DNA from 3 places in the Streptomyces sp. NPDC006512 genome. Region 2 is predicted to be linked to each of the others. Evidence: riboswitches for the same ligand, from Rfam matches in the RefSeq annotation. Region 2 holds a riboswitch; each other region holds the start of a gene.

Region 1 (3,938 bases), on a different contig from region 2:
GAAAACGGCCCGCGGGCCGTGCAACCATGCGCCCCCGGGCGGTGTCCTACCCGGTGACACCCTTGTCCCCGTCTCTGAAGAATCGGGGGGACGTCATGCGTCACCTGCATCGTCCGAGCCGTCGGCGGATCGTGGCCCTGGCCACGGGTGCGCTGCTCACCGCCGGGCTCGCGCTCGCCGGTCCGGCCACCGCCGCCGCCTCCTCCACGTCGGCCACCACCACCCAGACTCCGCTCGTCGTGAACGCCCGCTGGGGCGGGCACTGCACCTTCGACCGGATCGTGATCGACCTCCAGGGGTACGTACCCGAGGTCAACGTCAGCCCCGTCTCCAAGCTGGTCTACGACGGGTCCGGCAAGCCGGTCCCGCTGGCCGGCAAGTACTTCCTGGAGATCCGTCTGCACCCCGCCGCCGGACACGACGACGCGGGTCAGAACGTCTACAAGGGCCCCAAGCTCCAGAAGATCTACCTCAGCAAGCTCAAGGGCCTCGCCATGACCGGCGACTACGAGGGCTACGTGACCTTCGGCGCCGCCTTCGACACCCGGCCGGCCTACGGCGTCACCGTCCTGCACAACCCGGAGCGGGTCGTGGTGGACGTCTCGCACCCCAACACGTGCTGACCTGACCGGCACGCCGTCCGGGGGCCCGGGGTGTCGCACACCCCGGGCCCCCGGCGTCGTGCCGCCGGATCCCGGACGGACGGGGTACGGGGATCAGCGGTGTTCGGGGTTGGGGAAGTCGAAGCGGCAGCCCGCGTCCCACAGGGAGCGCTGGTTGCCGTGTGCGGGGACGCCGCCCGCGCGCTTGAGGAGCGCGGCCAGGTGCATGAGGTTCCAGGACATGAAGGCCGTGTTGCGGTTGGTGAAGTCGTTCTCCGGGCCGCCCGAGCCGGGGTCCAGGTAGGAGGGTCCCGGGCCGGCTTCGCCGATCCAGCCGGCGTCGGCCTGCGGGGGGACCGTGTAGCCGAGGTGCTGGAGGCTGTAGAGGACGTTCATGGCGCAGTGCTTGACGCCGTCCTCGTTGCCGGTGATCAGCGCTCCGCCGACGCGCCCGTAGTAGGCGTACTGGCCCTTTTCGTTGAGGATCGAGGAGCAGGCGTAGAGCCTCTCGATGACCTGCTTCATGACGGAGCTGTTGTCGCCGAGCCAGATCGGGCCGCAGAGCACGAGGATGTCGGCGTCCATGATCTGGCTGTAGAGGACCGGCCACTGGTCGGTCTCCCAGCCGTGCTCGGTCATGTCCGGCCAGACACCGGTGGCGATGTCGTGGTCGACGGCCCGGATCAGTGAGGTCCGGGCGCCGGCGGCCTCCATGACGGCGCGGCTCCTGGCGATCAGCCCCTCGGTGTTGCTGGGTTCGGGCGAGCGCTTGAGCGTGCAGTTCACGTAGACGGCGGAGAGGTCGGAGTAGGCGGGAGCGCCGGAGGAGGTGTCAGCCACGCCCCCCACGCTGACCGGCCGGGGCCCGGACCGCCATCGGACCGCACCCTTCCGGGGCACCGCCGGACGGCCTCCGGTCACCCCCGCGCACGGGGGCGGGTTGTTACCGGTCGGCGCGGACGACTACTGTCAGCGGGCCTTGGTGTTCGGGAAACCGGTGGGAAACCGGTGCGGCCCTCGCCACTGTGATCGGGAAGTCCGGCTCCACTCCTGCGGGAAGCCACTGGGTTCCGCGCGGGAGACCGCACGGCCCCGGGAAGGCGGAGCCAGGGCATCAGTACCCGTGAGCCAGGAGACCGGCCGGGGCGCGTCGTCCATCCACGAGGTGCTGGAGAGGTCTCTCTACTCATGCATATAGCCGAGGGGTTCCTTCCCCCTTTGCACGCGGTCGCCTGGGGCGCCGCGTCCGCTCCCTTCGTCGTCCACGGTGTCCGCGCCCTCACCCGCGAGGTGAAGGCCAAGCCGGAGAGCACCCTGCTGCTCGGAGCGTCCGGAGCGTTCACTTTCGTCCTGTCCGCCCTGAAGATCCCTTCGGTGACGGGCAGTTGTTCACACCCCACCGGCACCGGACTGGGGGCCATCCTCTTCCGGCCGCCGATCATGGCGGTGCTCGGCACGATCACCCTGCTGTTCCAGGCCCTGCTGCTGGCGCACGGCGGACTCACCACCCTCGGCGCCAACGTCTTCTCGATGGCCGTCGCCGGCCCGTGGGCGGGCTACGGGGTCTACCGGCTGCTGAAGAAGTTCGACGTGCCGCTGATGGTGACGGTCTTCTTCGGCGCCTTCTTCGCCGACCTGATCACCTACTGCGTGACCTCCGTCCAGCTGGCGCTGGCCTTCCCGGACCCGGGCAGCGGTTTCGTCGGCGCGCTGGAGAAGTTCGCGGGCATCTTCGCCCTCACCCAGATCCCGCTCGCGGTCAGCGAGGGCCTGCTCACCGTGCTCGTGGTGCGGCTGCTCATGCAGTCCAGCAAGTCCGACCTGGTGCGCCTCGGCGTCGCCAAGCTCACCGGGACGAAGACGAAGCAGGAGGCGGCGCTCTGATGACCAGGAACGCGAAGATCAACACGCTGCTGCTGCTCCTGGTGGCGGCGCTGGCCGTGCTCCCGCTCGCGCTGGGACTCGGCGAGGGCAAGGAGGAGCCGTTCGCGGGCGCCGACGCGCAGGCGGAGGCGGCCATCACCGAGCTGAAGCCGGACTACGAGCCCTGGTTCTCCCCGCTGTACGAACCCCCGTCGGGCGAGATCGAGTCGGCCCTGTTCGCCCTCCAGGCGGCACTCGGCGCGGGCGTCCTCGCCTATTACTTCGGCGTGCGCAAGGGCCGCCGCCAGGGCGCCGCGCTCGCCGCCGCGGCCGGTACCGCCGACCCCGCCGGCACGGACCCGGGGGCCGGCCCGGCTCCGGCGTCCGCGACCGGCGCGGAGCGCTAGCGCGGTGCTGCCGATCGACGTCGCGGCGCACAGCAGCCGCTGGCGCCGCCGCCATCCACTGGAGAAGGCCCTGCTGGGACTGGGCCTGACGGTCACCGCCGTGTGCCTGCCGCCCTGGCCCGGCGGGCCGCTGGTCGCCGCGGCGACCCTGGCGGTGCTGCTCGGCCCCGCCGGGGTGGCCGGGCGGCAGCTGTGGCGGGCCTTCCGGGTCCCGCTCGGCTTCTGCTGCACCGGGGCGCTGCCGCTGCTGGTGTCCCTGGGCGGCCCGGGCGGATTCGTCTCGCTGGCCCCCGACGGGCCCCGGCACGCCGGGGAACTGCTGCTGCGCACCTCGGCGGCCTCGCTGGGCGTGCTCCTGTTCGCCTTCACCACCCCGGTGTCGGACGTACTGCCCCGGCTGGTACGGGCCGGGGTGCCGGCGCCCGTCGTCGACGTGGCCCTGGTCATGTACCGGATCGGGTTCCTGCTGCTGGACGCCACGGCCCAGGTCCGCCGGGCCCAGGCGGCCCGCCTCGGGCACACGAACCGGGCCGCGGTGTGGCGTTCGCTGGCCGGGCTCGCGGCGACCTCGTTCGTCCGGGCCTTCGACCGCGCCGGGCGGCTCCAGGAGGGGCTCGCCGGGCGCGGCTACGACGGCACCCTGCGCGTGCTCGTCCCCGAAGCCACCCTGTCCTGGCGGTTCCTCACGGCGTCCGCCGCCCTGCTGATCTCCCTGGTCGGCGTGACCCTCGTACTGAAGGAGCTGTATCCGTGACCCGGTTGGTGGAGCTGGTCGGCGCGGGCTACGCCTACGAGGACGGCCCGGCCGTGCTCTCGGGCGTGGACTTCGCCATCGAGCGGGGCCGCGCGCTGGTCCTGCTGGGCCGCAACGGCAGCGGCAAGACCACGCTGATGCGGCTGCTCAGCGGCGGCCTGCGGCCCGGGCCGGGCGAACTGCGCCTCGACGGCGCGGCCGTGACGTACGACCGCGCGGGACTGACCCGGCTGCGGACCTCGGTACAGCTGGTGGTCCAGGACCCGGACGACCAGCTCTTCGCGGCGTCCGTCGAGCAGGACGTGTCGTTCG
Region 2 (3,938 bases):
ACGCGGGGGCGCGGCTGCGGCGGCTGCGCGAGGAGCGGCGGATGACCCAGGCCGACCTGGCCAGGGTGCTCGCCATCTCGCCGAGCTACCTCAACCAGATGGAGCACGACTCGCGCCCGCTGACCGTTCCGGTGCTGCTGCGGCTCACCGAGGCCTTCGGGGTGGATCCGGGCTTCTTCTCCGAGCGGGACACGAGCCGGCTGGTCGCGGACCTGCGCGAGGCCCTGGCCGGGGAGGTCGCCGAGGCCCGGGTGTCCTCCTCCGACCTGGCGGAGCTGGCCACGCGGATGCCGGCGGTGGCCGCGGTGCTGCTGGACCTGGGGCGGCGCGGCCAGCTCCTGGCGGAGCGCCTCGCCGACGCGGCCGACGGCCGCGACGTGGTGGCCGACGCGCCGCGGTCGCCCCACGAGGAGATCCGCGAGTTCTTCTACCGGCGGCAGAACTACCTCCACGACGCCGACCTCGCGGCCGAGGCGCTGGCCCGCGAGATCGGGATCCGCCCGGGGGACGTCGTCCACGCGCTGACGCGCCGGCTCGCCGGCCGGCACGGGGTGAGGATCGCCGCGGACTGCGACCGGCTGCACCACTACGACGCCGCCGGGCGCGTCCTGCACCTGTCGAACCGGCTCCGGCCGGGACAGCAGGCCTTCCGGATGGCGACCCAGCTGGGGCTGATCGAGTACGGCGACGAGCTGGACCGGCTGGCGGCCGAGGACTTCCCGGCCGGCTCCCCCGTGCACGCTCTGGCGCGGATCGGCATCGCCAACTACTTCGCGGCCGCGCTGATCCTTCCGTACACGGCCTTCCATACCGCCGCCGAGGAGTTCCGGTACGACATCGAGCGGCTCACCGACCATTTCGGTCTCGGCTACGAGACGGTCTGCCACCGCCTGAGCACCCTGCAACGTCCCAGGCTGCGCGGGGTGCCCTTCTCCTTCGTGCGCGTGGACCGGGCGGGGAACATGTCCAAGCGGCAGTCCGCGACCGGCTTCCATTTCTCCCGCGCGGGCGGCACCTGCCCGCTGTGGAACGTGTACGAGGCCTTCGCCGCGCCCGGCCGGATCCACGTGCAGGTGGCGGCCATGCCCGACGGGCAGCGGCACCTGTGGACCGCCCGGGCCGTCACCCGCCACCGCGGCGGCTGGGGCGAGCCGGGGAAGACCTTCGCCATCGGCCTCGGCTGCGAGATCCGGCACGCGTCGCGGCTCGTGTACGCCGACGGCCTCGACCTCGGGAACGCCGCGGCCGCGACGCCGATCGGAATGGGGTGCCGGCTCTGTGAGCGGCTGGACTGCCCGCAGCGGGCCGTGCCGCCGCTGGGCCGGGCCCTGGCGGTGGACGAGAACAGCAGCACCTTCGTCCCGTACCCGGTCACGGGCGCTCCCGCCGGGCCGGGGCGTGGCTGAGCGGGGGCCGGCCGGTCAGTCCAGGCGCCGCGCCTCGGCCGGGGTGACCGGCTCCCCCGCCCGTACGGAGTGCAGGACGTGGGCGAGGACTTCGGCGCCGCGGACCACGCGCGGGCCGGGGCGGTTGAAGTAGGCGGGCCCGTCCAGGACCCAGACCTCCCCGGCCCGTACGGCGGGCAGTTCCTCCCAGCCGGGCAGGGAGGTCAGCAACTCGCGCTCCCGCAGGGTGCGTTCGGGAGGGAAGCCGCACGGCATGACCAGGACGACGTCGGGGCGGGCCGCGCGGACGGCGTCCCAGGTCATCGGCGTGGTGTGCTCGCCCGGGGCGGCGAGGAGCGGTTCGCCTCCCGCGCAGGAGATCTGCTCGGGGACCCAGTGGCCGGCGGGCCAGAGCGGGTCGAGCCATTCGACGGTCACCACGCGGGGCCGGGCGCGGCCCGCGGTCAGCCGCCGCACCCCGTCGAGCCGCGCCCGCAGTTCCTCCCGGCGCCGCTCGGCCCGCTCCCGTACGCCGAGCAGCTCCCCGACCGTGACCAGGCAGTCCAGTACGTCGTCGAGGGTGCGCGGCTCCAGGCTCAGGACGCGCGGTCCGGCGTCGAGGACGCGCACGGCGCGGGAGACGCCCGCGTAGGACACGGCGCAGACGTCGCACAGGTCCTGGGTGAGGACGACGTCCGGCGCGAGGGCCGCGAGCGCCCCGGTGTCGAGGGTGTAGAGCGAGGAGCCGGAGTGGGCGGCCCCGCCGACGGCGTCGGAGATCTCCCGGCTGCTGAGTTCGTCCGCCGCCCATTCGGCCCGCGTGACGACCGGTACGGAGGCGACCGCCCCGGCCGGCCAGTCGCATTCGTGGGTGCGTCCGACCAGGTCGGGGGCGAGACCGAGGTCCGCGACGATGTCCGTGGCCGCGGGGAGGAGGGAGACGATGCGCATGGACCGACTGTAGGCGCGCGGCCGGCGGGGGTGGACTTACTAGGACGTCCAACTATATGTTCGTGCCCATAAGGTCCGCGGTGCAGGGAAGCCGGTGAAAAACCGGCACGGTCCCGCCACTGTGACCGGGGAGTGTGCTGCCGTCCAACGCCACTGACGAGGGCTGTCGGGAAGGCGGGTGGCACGCGGGGATCCGGGAGTCAGGATACCGGCCGCGGAACGTTCCGTGTTGTCCACGAGGATGGAGAAGACACGCATGGCACCGGTTTGTACCCACGACCCTGGTGATCCGGCGGAGCGCGCGCACACCTCCTTCGCGCGTTCGTAGTCCCACGGCCTTCCCCAGCGACGCGCCCGACCGGGCGCGGCCGCCGGTCCGCCGTGCCATCCCCGGATCCGCACCTGACGAGAGCAGGCACCCATGGTCCGCGAACTCACCCACTTCATCGGCGGCAAGCACGTCACCGGAACGTCCGGCCTCCACGCCGACGTGTACGACCCCAGCACCGGCTCCGTCCAGGCCCGCGTCCCGCTCGCCGGGCGCGCCGACACCGAGGCCGCCATCGCGGACGCCGAGGCGGCCCAGGCCGACTGGGGGCAGTGGAACCCCCAGCGGCGCGCCCGCGTCATGCTGCGTTTCCTCCAGCTGGTGGAGGGCGAACGGGATTCCCTGGCACGGCTGTTGTCCGCCGAGCACGGCAAGACCGTCGCCGACGCCCACGGTGACCTGCAACGCGGCCTGGAGGTGGTCGAGTTCGCCGCCGGCATCCCGCACCTGCTCAAGGGCGAGTTCACCGACAACGCCGGGACGGGCATCGACGTGCACTCCCTGCGCGCGCCGCTGGGCGTCGTCGCCGGGATCACCCCCTTCAACTTCCCCGCCATGATCCCCCTGTGGCAGGCCGCGCCCGCCCTGGCCTGCGGCAACTCCTTCGTCCTCAAGCCCTCCGAGCGGGACCCCTCCGTGCCGCTGCGCCTCGCGGAGCTGTTCCTGGAGGCGGGCCTGCCGCCGGGCGTGCTCAACGTGGTCAACGGGGGCAAGGAGGCCGTCGACACCCTGCTGGAGGACCCGCGGGTCCAGGCCCTCGGCTTCGTCGGATCGACCCCGATCGCGGCGCACATCTACGCGACCGCCGCCGCCCACGGCAAGCGGGCCCAGTGCTTCGGCGGCGCCAAGAACCACATGATCGTGATGCCGGACGCGGACCTCGACCAGGCCGTCGACGCCCTGATCGGCGCCGGGTACGGCTCCGCCGGCGAGCGCTGCATGGCCATCGCCGTGGCCGTGCCCGTCGGCGAGGAGACCGCGGACGCGCTCGTGGCGAAGCTGAGGGAGCGGATCGCGACCCTGCGCATCGGCCGCTCGGACGATCCCGACGCCGACTTCGGACCGCTGGTCAGCCGGGACGCCCTCGACCGGGTGAACCGCTACGTCGGCATCGGGGAGGCGGAGGGCGCCGAACTCGTCGTCGACGGACGCGGGTTCACCCTCGCGGGGCACGAGAACGGCTTCTTCGCCGGCGCCTCCCTCTTCGACCGGGTCTCCCCGCGCATGCGGATCTACCGCGAGGAGATCTTCGGCCCGGTGCTGAGCGTCGTACG
Region 3 (3,938 bases), on a different contig from region 2:
CGTCGGCCACCGCCTGCGGGAGCGCCGCCGGGGCGGCGGCCTGCGCCGCACGGGCGATCTTCGTCGCCGGGCGCGAACGCAGGTAGTACGTGGTCTTCAGGCCCTGCTTCCAGGCGTACGAGTACATCGAGCTGAGCTTGCCGATGGTCGGCGTCTCCAGGAACAGGTTCAGCGACTGGGACTGGTCGAGGAACGGCGTACGGGCCGCCGCCATGTCGATCAGGCCGCGCTGCGGGATCTCCCACGCCGTGCGGTACAGCTCGCGCACCTCGGCCGGGATCCAGCCGAAGCCCTGCACGGAACCGCTGGACTCGCGCAGCGCCTCGCGGGTCTGCGCGTCCCACACGCCGAGCTGCTTCAGCTCCTCCACCAGGTACGCGTTGACCTGGAGGAACTCACCGCTGAGGGTCTCGCGCTTGAAGAGGTTGGAGACCTGCGGCTCGATGCACTCGTAGACGCCCGCGATCGAGGCGATCGTCGCCGTCGGCGCGATGGCCAGGAGCAGGGAGTTGCGCATGCCGGTCTTCGCGACGCGGGCGCGCAGGGCGTCCCAGCGCTCCGGCCAGTTCAGCTCGACGTCGTAGTGGTCCGGGTGCAGGACACCGCGGGCGGTACGGGTCTTGTCCCAGGCCGGCAGCGGACCGCTGCGCTCGGCGAGGTCGCAGGAGGCCTCGTACGCGGCCAGCATGATCCGCTCGGAGAGCTTCGTGGACAGCGCCCGCGCCTCGGGGGAGTCGAAGGGCACCTTCAGCTTGAAGAAGACGTCCTGCAGACCCATCGCGCCCAGGCCGACCGGACGCCAGCGGGCGTTGGAACGCCCGGCCTGCTCGGTCGGGTAGAAGTTGATGTCCACCACGCGGTCGAGGAAGGTCACGGCCGTACGGACGGTCTCGTCCAGCCGCTCCCAGTCGATGTCCCCGTCCACGACGAAGGCGCCCATGTTGACCGAGCCGAGGTTGCAGACGGCCGTCTCGCCGTCGTCGGTGACCTCGATGATCTCGGTGCACAGGTTGGAGGAGTGGACGACCGAGCCCGGCTCGGCGGTCTGGTTCGCCGTGCGGTTGGAGGCGTCCTTGAAGGTCATCCAGCCCTGGCCGGTCTGCGCGAGGGTGCGCATCATCCGGCCGTACAGGTCACGCGCGGGCATGGTCTTGCGGGCCAGGCCGTCCGCCTCGGCCTTGCGGTAGGCGGCGTCGAACTCGTCGCCCCACAGGTCCACGAGCTCGGGGACGTCGGCCGGTGAGAACAGCGACCACTGCCCGTCGGAGTTCACGCGCCGCATGAACTCGTCCGGCACCCAGTGGGCGAGGTTCAGGTTGTGCGTACGGCGCTGGTCCTCACCGGTGTTGTCGCGGAGCTCCAGGAACTCCTCGATGTCCGCGTGCCAGGTCTCCAGGTAGACGGCGGCGGCACCCTTGCGGCGGCCGCCCTGGTTGACCGCGGCGACGGAGGCGTCGAGGGTCTTCAGGAACGGGACGATGCCGTTGGAGTGGCCGTTGGTGCCGCGGATCAGGGAACCCCGGGCGCGGATGCGGGAGTACGAGAGGCCGATGCCGCCGGCGTGCTTGGACAGGCGCGCGACCTGGTGGTAGCGGTCGTAGATCGAGTCCAGCTCGTCCAGCGGGGAGTCCAGCAGGTAGCAGGAGGACATCTGCGGGTGCCGGGTACCGGAGTTGAAGAGCGTGGGGGACGACGGCAGGTAGTCGAGGCGGCTCATCAGCCGGTAGAGCGAGGCCACTTCCTCGACGGCCTGGACGGTGTCGTTCTCGGCCAGGCCGCAGGCCACGCGCAGCATGAAGTACTGCGGGGTCTCGATGACCTGACGGGTGATCGGGTGGCGCAGCAGGTAGCGGCTGTGCAGGGTGCGCAGGCCGAAGAACCCGAAGCGGTCGTCGGCGCCCTCGGCGAGGGTGTGCTCGACCAGCGCGTCCAGGCGGGCCGCGTGGGTCGTGACGAACTCGGCCGTGCGGTCGGCGATGAGCCCCTCGCGGTGGCCGACGGCGACGGACGCCGAGAAGGACGTGGAGCCCTGGCCCGCGGCCTCGTCGCGGACGGCCAGCGTCAGCAGCCGGGCGGCGAGGCGGGAGTACGCCGGGTCCTCGGAGATCAGACCGGCCGCGGCCTCGGTGGCCAGCCCGCGCAGTTCGGCCTCGTCGGCGACGGAGCTGCGGCCGCGCAGGGCGGCGGCGGCGACCCGGCCGGGGTCGGTGTCGGGGAGGTCGGCCGTCAGCTCGGTGAGGGTACGCAGCAGTGCGGTCCCCGGGCCCTCGGGCGTGAGCGCAGCCTCGGTGTCGGACTGGGCGGACTCGGCGCGCGGTGCGGCAGGCGCGATGGTCACGGGGGGAGCTCTCCCTCGCTCGGCCCGGTCTTCGACGGGGCGGGGCGAGCGGGCGCACGCGGGAAGCCCACGGACCGGCCCGGACAGGGCAGGCGGTACGTGCGCCGCGTGGCGTCCACCGGCCCAACCGCGAGGCCCGGACGTATCGGCACCCGGTTCGGTTGAGCCGGGCGCGCTGTCGGCAGGTCCTCGGACTTCCGGACGCACCAATGGGTGCACTTCATACCGTTGCGGGACAGTTCCGGATTCGCACCGGATTCCCCTGCGACGACAGCAGCCATGAGCATACATGTGGGGGCGGCCCGTTGCGGTAGCCCCCACATGTTGTGTCGGCGTGGCTACTGCTCGGGTGCGTACAGCTCCAAGGCGTAGGTGAGCAGGGGCACCGAGGGGACCGGGGACCAGTCCCGTTCCGGGGTGCGCACGAAGCCCAGGCGCTCGTAGATCCGGTGCGCGGCGGGGCTGCCCGGCTGGGTGGAGAGCACCAGCCGGGACACTCCCGGCAGGGCCCTGGCGCGGTCGGCGCAGGCCCGTACGAGTGCTTCGCCGGCGCCCTTGCCCCGGCCGGCGGCGGCCACGGCGAGCATCCGGAACTCGGCCTCGCCGGGGCCCGCGATGTCGGCGAGGGGGCTGCCCGGAGGGGCGAACGTCACACCGCCCAGCAGGCGTCCGTCCAGTACGGCGACGAGCACCTCGCCGGATCCGGCCCGGCCCGCGACGTCCCGAAGCGTCCGCTCGTACGTGTCGTCGGTGTTGGCTTCGAGGAGCCCGTCCTCCAGGTAGGCCCGCGCGGTGATCCCGCCCAGCTCTTCGTATTCGGCGGGCTGCGCCGCCCTGATCACGATGTCCATGCGTCGAGTGTGCGCGACGGCCGCGGGCGGACGCCCGGATCCCGGCGGTCCGGTGCCGGGCACGCGCGAGGGCCCCGCCGGACGAGGCCGGCGGGGCCCTCGCGCGTGCCGCTCAGCAGCAGCGGAAGCCCTCCCGGGGATCCGCCTCGCGGGCGTCGGTGCGGGCCCGCTCGAAGGCGCGCCGGGTCATGACCTCGGCGTGCGGGTCGTGGGCGCGGGCGTGGGCCACGTAGCGGTCGTACGCGGCCTCGCCGGAGAACTCCCGTACGTAGAACCGGGCCTTCGACAGCGCGCCCCGGACCCCGCTCACCGCGCGCGCGGCGCTCGTGCCGCTCATGCGACGGGGGTCTTGGCCCGGCCGCCGCCCGCGTCGAGGCCGGCCGCCGCGAGTTCGGCCTTCTCCTCGGGCGTGGCGATCAGCCCGGCCGGGGCTACGATCTTCGACTCGGTCCACGGGACCTCGGACAGGCGCACCGTCTCGGGGTGGGCGATGGCCTTGAAGCAGGTCCGGGCCGCGTCCACCAGCACGATGACGATCAGGACCGCGAACAGCACCGACAGCACCCCGTCGACCGTGGCGTTGGTGACGACGGTGTGCATGTCGCCCATGGTCTTGGCGGGCGGCAGGACCTTGTCGGCGTCGATGCCCGCCTGGTACTTGTCGCGCTGGGCGAAGAAGCCGACCTTCACGTCCTCGGAGAAGATCTTCTGGTAGCTGGCGGTGAGGGTGACGGCCACGTCCCACGCCA

The links. A riboswitch is a leader RNA that binds a small molecule or an ion and turns the genes downstream of it on or off. The one in region 2 is predicted to bind cobalamin.
Region 1: another riboswitch for cobalamin. It lies ahead of ABZZ17_RS23755 (energy-coupling factor ABC transporter permease); the one in region 2 lies ahead of ABZZ17_RS18120 (CoA-acylating methylmalonate-semialdehyde dehydrogenase).
Region 3: another riboswitch for cobalamin. It lies ahead of ABZZ17_RS11285 (ribonucleoside-diphosphate reductase subunit alpha); the one in region 2 lies ahead of ABZZ17_RS18120 (CoA-acylating methylmalonate-semialdehyde dehydrogenase).

The regions. Positions count from the first base shown of each region.
Region 1 is NZ_JBEXPG010000034.1:87,354-91,291, forward strand. It holds gene ABZZ17_RS23745 (hypothetical protein) at 96-623, shown strand; gene ABZZ17_RS23750 (flavodoxin family protein) at 717-1,442, opposite strand; cobalamin riboswitch at 1,566-1,762, shown strand; gene ABZZ17_RS23755 (energy-coupling factor ABC transporter permease) at 1,791-2,486, shown strand; gene ABZZ17_RS23760 (energy-coupling factor ABC transporter substrate-binding protein) at 2,486-2,872, shown strand; gene cbiQ (cobalt ECF transporter T component CbiQ) at 2,877-3,626, shown strand; gene ABZZ17_RS23770 (ATP-binding cassette domain-containing protein) at 3,623-3,938, shown strand, end outside.
Region 2 is NZ_JBEXPG010000023.1:94,215-98,152, forward strand. It holds gene ABZZ17_RS18110 (short-chain fatty acyl-CoA regulator family protein) at 1-1,406, shown strand, start outside; gene ABZZ17_RS18115 (cobalamin-binding protein) at 1,422-2,336, opposite strand; cobalamin riboswitch at 2,391-2,568, shown strand; gene ABZZ17_RS18120 (CoA-acylating methylmalonate-semialdehyde dehydrogenase) at 2,758-3,938, shown strand, end outside.
Region 3 is NZ_JBEXPG010000012.1:30,698-34,635, reverse strand. It holds gene ABZZ17_RS11285 (ribonucleoside-diphosphate reductase subunit alpha) at 1-2,338, opposite strand, end outside; cobalamin riboswitch at 2,501-2,635, opposite strand; gene ABZZ17_RS11280 (GNAT family protein) at 2,677-3,189, opposite strand; gene ABZZ17_RS11275 (YbdD/YjiX family protein) at 3,302-3,526, opposite strand; gene ABZZ17_RS11270 (carbon starvation CstA family protein) at 3,523-3,938, opposite strand, start outside.